DNA from 2 places in the Hydrogenophaga sp. L76 genome. Region 1 is predicted to be linked to the other one. Evidence: riboswitches for the same ligand, from Rfam matches in the RefSeq annotation. Region 1 holds a riboswitch; the other holds the start of a gene.
The links. A riboswitch is a leader RNA that binds a small molecule or an ion and turns the genes downstream of it on or off. The one in region 1 is predicted to bind thiamine pyrophosphate.
Positions count from the first base shown of each region.

Region 2: linked by a shared signal. The riboswitch ahead of thiC (phosphomethylpyrimidine synthase ThiC) and the one ahead of AC23D4_RS07610 (thiamine ABC transporter substrate-binding protein) in region 1 are both predicted to bind thiamine pyrophosphate.

Region 1 covers NZ_CM172807.1:1,605,863-1,609,257, reverse strand. The annotation lists gene AC23D4_RS07625 (transglutaminase-like domain-containing protein) at 1-598, shown strand, start outside; gene AC23D4_RS07620 (hypothetical protein) at 713-883, shown strand; gene AC23D4_RS07615 (class I SAM-dependent methyltransferase) at 976-1,638, opposite strand; TPP riboswitch at 1,832-1,940, shown strand; gene AC23D4_RS07610 (thiamine ABC transporter substrate-binding protein) at 2,005-3,075, shown strand; gene AC23D4_RS07605 (ABC transporter permease) at 3,081-3,395, shown strand, end outside.
Region 2 covers NZ_CM172807.1:2,061,828-2,065,222, reverse strand. The annotation lists gene thiC (phosphomethylpyrimidine synthase ThiC) at 1-1,873, opposite strand, end outside; TPP riboswitch at 1,992-2,104, opposite strand; gene AC23D4_RS09830 (DUF6920 family protein) at 2,270-3,130, shown strand; gene AC23D4_RS09825 (DUF302 domain-containing protein) at 3,198-3,395, shown strand, end outside.

The DNA of each region.
Region 1 (3,395 bases):
GGCCCAGTTGCCCACCGACGCGCTGCTCTACATCTACCCCAGCCGCTACTGCCAGTCGGACTGCGTGACCGCGCTCGCCAACTCGCTGTTCGGGCAGATGCCGCACGGTTATGGCCGCGTGAAGGCGATCCAGGAGTGGGTGCAGAGCCAGGTCACGTTCCAGTCCAACACCAGCAACTCCATGACCTCGGCGCTGGACACCCTGAACGATCACAAGGGCGTCTGCCGCGATTTTGCCCACCTGATGATCACGATGTGCCGCGCGCTCAACATCCCGGCGCGTTTCACCACCGCGATCGACTTCGGCGCCGACCCGGCCCTGGGACCGACCGACTTCCACGCCTACGTCGAGGTCTACCTCGGCCACCGCTGGTACCTGTTCGATCCGTCCGGCACCGCCATTCCCATGGGCTTCGTGCGCATCGGCACCGGCCGCGATGCCGCCGATGCCTCGTTCGCCACCATCTTTGGCGGCGTGCAGGCGCAGGCGCCGGTCATCGACATTTCGGCCCAGGTGAACCCGCAGAACGGCTGGCAGATGCCGGTGCACCGCACCGAGGCGCTGTCCACCGACAGCGGCTGGCACACCGGCTTCTGACCGTTCCCGGGGGCTGGCGGGCCGGCGAAGCCGATCCGCCCGTCCGCCGGCGCCAGGCCCGGGCCGCGCCTGTGGCCTAATAAGGGGTTTTCAACTTCTCTCTCTGGAACCGACATGGGCAACAAAATCGTCACCGAAGCCGACCGCAAAGCCACCCCCCGCCCCACTCCCGTCCCCGGCATGACGCTGGTCAGCCCGGGCCGTGGTCAGCGCGTGAGCCTGGAGCGTGGCGTGGCCACCCGCTCGAAGAAGAACCCGGGCAAGCGCTCCGGCAAGGGCGGCTGATCGCCTGTCCTGCCGGCCTTCGGGCCGGCGCCTGAAAAAGGTCCGTTGCGGACCTTTTTTGTTTTCCGGAAGTGCTTTCGGGCTCCGTGCTCTCAGCGCCGGAACGTGAGGAAGCGGCCCTTGTACGCCTCGCCGCCCTCCAGTGTCTTGTCGGCCGTGCGCATGGTCAGGCGGTAGCCCAGCGCCGCCATCTCGCGGCAGAAGGCGCTGCGGTTGCTGCGGTCCGGGTCCACGATGATGATCTCGGCGTGCAGGGTCGCGTGCTGGTCGATGAAGCGCGCGAGCTGGGCGGGCTGCTGGCGTTCGTAGAGCAAGTCGCTGCCGATGATGAGGTCGAAGCGGCCCAGGCCGCTGGCGCCGCTGGCGTCGTCCAGCGCCCAGTTGCCGGGCTTGCAGGGCAGTGGGCCCAGACCGTTGGCGAGCAGGTTTTCCCGCAGGAAGGTCTCGGTCAGCGGATGCCAGTCGGTCACGGTCACATTGCCGGCCCGGCGGTGGATCACCAGGCTGGCCAGCGCCAGGCCGGCGCCGATTTCCAGGATGCGTTTGCCTTCGATGGGGTGGCTGTGCATGGCCAGCGCGAGCACGCGCGCCGAGGGCCAGACCTGGCCAAACAGCGGCCAGCCCGAGGCGCCCATGCCTGCGTCTTCGGCGCTGCCAAACGGGTCAGCGTATTGCTGGTTGTCGAGCAGGGAGCGGACGTCGTAGTCCAGTCCACCGATGTTGACGGTCTGTTGACGGACCTCGTAGCCGGGCATGTGCGGTTCTTTTCATGGTGCGTGTGCGGTGTGAAACGGTTCTGGTCGAACGGGCACAGCGCTTCCATGGGGACCATGGGCAGGGGCATGCGGGGCCGAGGAGGCAATCTCGCGGATGGCCGCGCAGAGGCTGCGGGCGCGGACCACGGTAACACAGGGGCACGTGGCGGGCTGAGGTGGGGTCTACAATCCGCAGCTTCACCGGGGGTGCCGGGCCCGCAATCACGCGGGCAGCGGCTGAGAAATACCCCTCTCACCTGATCTGGATCGTGCCAGCGTAGGGAGCGTGAGCAGCCGGCCGCCGATGCATGCGAGCCGCCCTGTCAGACGTTCCCCATGGCGTTTTTTTCGACAAGGCGGCTCCACATGCAACGGCGGTTTTTTTCTGCGGCACTGGTTTCGGTTTCCCTCGCGGCCCTGGGCGCAGCGCCCGCGGCCTGGGCACAGGCGGTGCCGCTGCGCGTGCTGACCCACGGTTCGTTCGACCTGCCCAAGGAGCTGCTGGCGCAGTTCGAGAAAAACGCGGGCGTCAAGCTGCAGATCGTCAAGGCGGGTGACGCTGGCGAGATGGTCAACAAGCTCATTCTCACCAAGGCCAAGCCCATCGCCGACGTGGTCTACGGCATCGACAACACCTTGCTGCCGCGCGCCACGGCCGCGAAGGTCCTCGACGCCTACACCGGCCCCGCCGCGCAACGCGCCTCGGCCGCTGCCATGGCCGAGGGCGCCGACAAGACCGGTGTGGTCTCGGGCGTGGTCCCGGTGGACTACGGCTTCGTGAACCTCAACGTCGACAAGGCCTGGTTCGCCAGCAAGGGCCTGGCGCTGCCGACTTTGCTGGAAGACCTCACCAAGCCCGCCTACGCCAAGCTGCTGGTGGTGCAGAACCCGGCCACCTCCAGCCCCGGCCAGGCCTTCGTGTTCGCCACCATCGCCGGCCTGGGCGAAGAGGCGGCGTTCCAGTGGTGGGCGAAGATGCGCGCCAACGGCGTGAAGGTGGTCAAGGGCTGGACCGAGGCCTACTACACCGAGTTCACGCGCAACGGCGGCACGCGGCCCATCGTGGTCAGTTACGCCAGCAGCCCGGCGGCCGAGGTGTTCTACGCCAAGGAAAAGCTGAGCGAGTCGCCCACCGCCAACCTGTTCCTTCAGGGCGGCGTGTTCCGCCAGGTCGAGGGTGTGGCGCTGGTCAAGGGCGGCAACCCGGCCGCGCGCGATGCCGCCGCCAGGTTCATCGAGTTCCTGCGCTCGGCCCCGGCCCAGCAGGCGCTGCAGACCACGATGTGGATGTTCCCGGCCGAAGCGGGCGCCGCGCAAGTGGACGTGTTGAAACAGCACGCCAGCGAGCCGGCGGCGTTTGACAACCCCAGCGCCGCAGAGGCCTCTGCCAAAGGCAAGGCCTGGCTGCAGCGCTGGACCAAGACCGTCCTCAAATAAACCCCATGCCGCGCCTGCCAGCCCGCTGGCTGCTGCCCGCGTTGCCGCTGGCCTTTCTGGCGCTGCTGCTGGTGGCGCCGGTCGTCCGGCTGCTGGCCGAGGGGCTGGGCGCAGGGGCGTGGTCGGGTGGCGAACCGCTGCGCTGGCTCGATGTCTGGCAGGACGACTTCCTGCGCTGGCGCGTGTTGTGGTCCCTGGCCCAGGCGGCGATCACCTGCGCACTGGCCCTGGTGCTGGGCCTGCCCGTGGCCTGGGTGCTGGCTCGGCTGGAGTTCCCGGGCCGTTCGCTGGTGCTGCGCCTGCTGATGCTGCCCTTCGTG
Region 2 (3,395 bases), 460 kb from region 1:
ACTCGCCGCCCACCGCCTTGAACTCCGCGCTCTTCTGCGCCATGCCTTCGGCCAGTGCCGCTTCTTCGCTCACACCTTTGGCGGCGGCGTAGTCGCGCACGTCCTGCGTGATCTTCATGCTGCAGAACTTCGGCCCGCACATGGAGCAGAAGTGCGCCTCCTTCGACGAGTCCTTGGGCAGGGTTTCGTCGTGGTAGTCCTCGGCGGTCTGCGGGTCCAGGCCGAGCGCGAACTGGTCGCGCCAGCGGAATTCGAAGCGCGCCTTGCTCATGGCGTCGTCGCGCGCGCGGGCGCCCGGGTGGCCCTTGGCGATGTCGGCCGCGTGGGCGGCGATCTTGTAGGCAATGATCCCTTGCTTCACGTCGTCGCGGTCGGGCAGGCCCAGGTGTTCCTTGGGCGTCACGTAGCAGAGCATGGAGGTGCCCATCCAGCCGATCATGGCAGCGCCCACGGCGCTGGCGATGTGGTCGTAGCCGGGTGCGATGTCGATGGTCAGCGGACCGAGGGTGTAGAACGGCGCTTCGTGGCAGTGCTTCAGCTGCTCGTCCATGTTGGCCTGGATCAGGTGCATGGGCACGTGGCCGGGGCCTTCGATCATGGTCTGCACGTCGTGCTTCCAGGCCACCTGGGTCAGCTCGCCCAGCGTCTTGAGTTCGGCGAATTGCGCTTCGTCGTTGGCGTCCGACGCGCTGCCCGGGCGCAGGCCGTCGCCGAGCGAGAAGCTCACGTCGTAGGCCTTCATGATTTCGCAGATCTCGTCGAAGTGCGTGTAGAGGAAGTTCTCTTTGTGGTGGGTGATGCACCACTTGGCCAGGATCGAGCCGCCGCGCGAGACGATGCCGGTGCGGCGCTGTGCCGTGAGGTGGATGTAGGCCAGGCGCACGCCGGCGTGGATGGTGAAGTAGTCCACGCCCTGTTCGGCCTGCTCGATCAGCGTGTCGCGGTAGATCGCCCAGGTCAGGTCTTCGGCCACGCCGCCCACTTTTTCCAGTGCCTGGTAGATCGGCACCGTGCCGATGGGCACCGGGCTGTTGCGCACGATCCAGTCGCGCGTGGTGTGGATGTTCTTGCCGGTGGACAGGTCCATCACGTTGTCGGCGCCCCAGCGGATCGCCCACACCAGCTTGTCCACTTCTTCCTCGATGCTGGAGGTGACGGCCGAGTTGCCGATGTTGGCGTTGATCTTCACGCCGAAATTGCGCCCGATGGCCATGGGCTCGACCTCGGGGTGGTTGATGTTGGCCGGGATGATGGCGCGGCCGCGCGCCACTTCGTCGCGCACGAATTCGGGCGTGAACAGCTCGGGGATGCGCGCGCCCATGGGGTTGCCGCGCAGGCGCGCTTCACGCGCCGGGTCGCCCAGGTACTCGCGCATCCACTCGCGCTTGCCGTTTTCGCGCAGGGCCACGTACTCCATCTCGGGCGTGACGATGCCTTTGCGCGCGTAGTGCATCTGCGTCACGTTCTGCCCGCTCTTTGCACGGCGCGGCGTGCGCTGCAGGCCGGCGGCCTCGGCGCGCAGGGCCTCGATGCGTTCGATGGTGGTGCCGTTGTTCTGCGCCTCGTTCTTGATGCCGTCGTCCAACGCGGCGCGCTGGCGGCCGGTGTAGGTTTCGGTGTCGCCACGCGCCGCGATCCAGGCGCCGCGCACGTCGGCCAGGCCGGTGCGCACGTCGATGGCGGCGGTCGGGTCGCTGTAGGGGCCGGAGGTGTCGTACACCGTGACCTGCTCACCATTGCTCAGCAGGATCTCCCGCATGGGCACCTGGATGCTGGCCTGCGAGCCGGGCACGTAGATCTTGCGCGAAGCGGGGAAGGGCTCGCGGCTGAGTGCGAACTGGTCGGCGAAGGGAATCTTGTCGGGGGCGTTCATGGCGGCGGTCTCCTGTTGGGGCTGTAAATGCTCCGGAGACCGCCCGTCAAAACATGCACCCGGGCCCACCGCTGGTGTGGACGGACCCGTTGCACGAGGAACGGGTCGGGGATGCAGGCCCTGGGGGCTGCGCTCTTCTTTCGCTGGTACTAGCCAGATCAAGTTCACGGGTTCGGTTTTTCAACCATCTCAGCGCTGGACCTTTCGGTCTGTGCACCCCGGAGCAGGGCGGAGTGTATCCCGGTTTTTTGAATGCGCTGAGCACCGACCCCACGGGGCGCTTGCCTATTGCGTTGCGCCCCGTGTCCGCCACCGCACCAATCATGCTGCCGCGTTTTGTTACGCTGCTTGATCGTGTTCCGCCGCCAACCCAAGCCATCGAGACCCTCCACGCCCATGACCTGGCTCACCTGGCTGTTCCTCATCGTCGCGGCGCTCGCGCTGATTTTCGTGGGCCTCACCGCCGTCGGCGGCATGCGCTGGACCGGGGCGACGCAGGCGATCCTGGCGCGTCTAGAGGCGAAACGCCTGCCCGCCGCACCCGCACGATACGACCCGCGCGAAATCGAAGGCCTGCCCGCGCCCGTGCAGCGCTATTTCAGCACCGTGCTCACGCCGGGTCAGGCCATCGTCACCGCGGCCACGCTGGAGCACACCGGCCGCTTCAACCTGTCGGCCACCGGAGAACAGTGGAAGCCGTTCACCTCGCGCCAGCGGGTGGTCGTGCAACGCCCGGGTTTTCTGTGGGACGCGCGCATCGCCCTGGCGCCCGGCGTGTCGGTGCGTGTGCACGACAGCTATGCGGACGGCGAAGGCCTGCTGCACGCTGCCGTTTTTGGTCTCTTCAGCGTGGCCGACCTGCGGGGCGGTGGCGAACTGGCGCGCGGCGAGCTGATGCGCTTCTTTGCCGAAGCCGCCTGGTACCCCACCGCCTTGTTGCCCAGCCAGGGCGTGCGCTGGACCGCGGTGGACAGGCACTCCGCCAAGGCCACGCTGACGGATGGCGCGCTCTCGATCACCCTGCTGTTCCGCTTCGATGCATCGGGCCTGATGACGTCCATGCGCGCCGAAGCGCGCGGCCGTATAGTCGGCAATGAGGTCAGTTCGGCTCCGTGGGAGGGCACCTGGGCCAACCACCAGCGCGTGGATGGCATGACCGTGCCCCTGTCCGGCGAAGTGGCTTGGCTGCTGCCCGAAGGCCGCAAGACCTACTGGCGTGGCACAGTCACCTCTCTCAACCACGAATGGTCGCCCTGAACCGGTCGCCGCCCAGCGAACCGCCACACTGTCACCCCGCCCCTCCCACCACCGCAAGGACATCACCATGTACGGATTCACCACCACCATCCAGGGCACCTCGTTCGATGAAGCGCTCGCCCACACCATCCAGGCCCTCAAGGAAGAGGGCTTCGGTGTGCTGAGCGACATCGACGTGCAGGCGGCCATGAAAGACAAGCTCGGCGTGGACATGCCGCGCTACCGCATCCTCGGCGCCTGCAACCCGCCGCTGGCGCACCAGGCC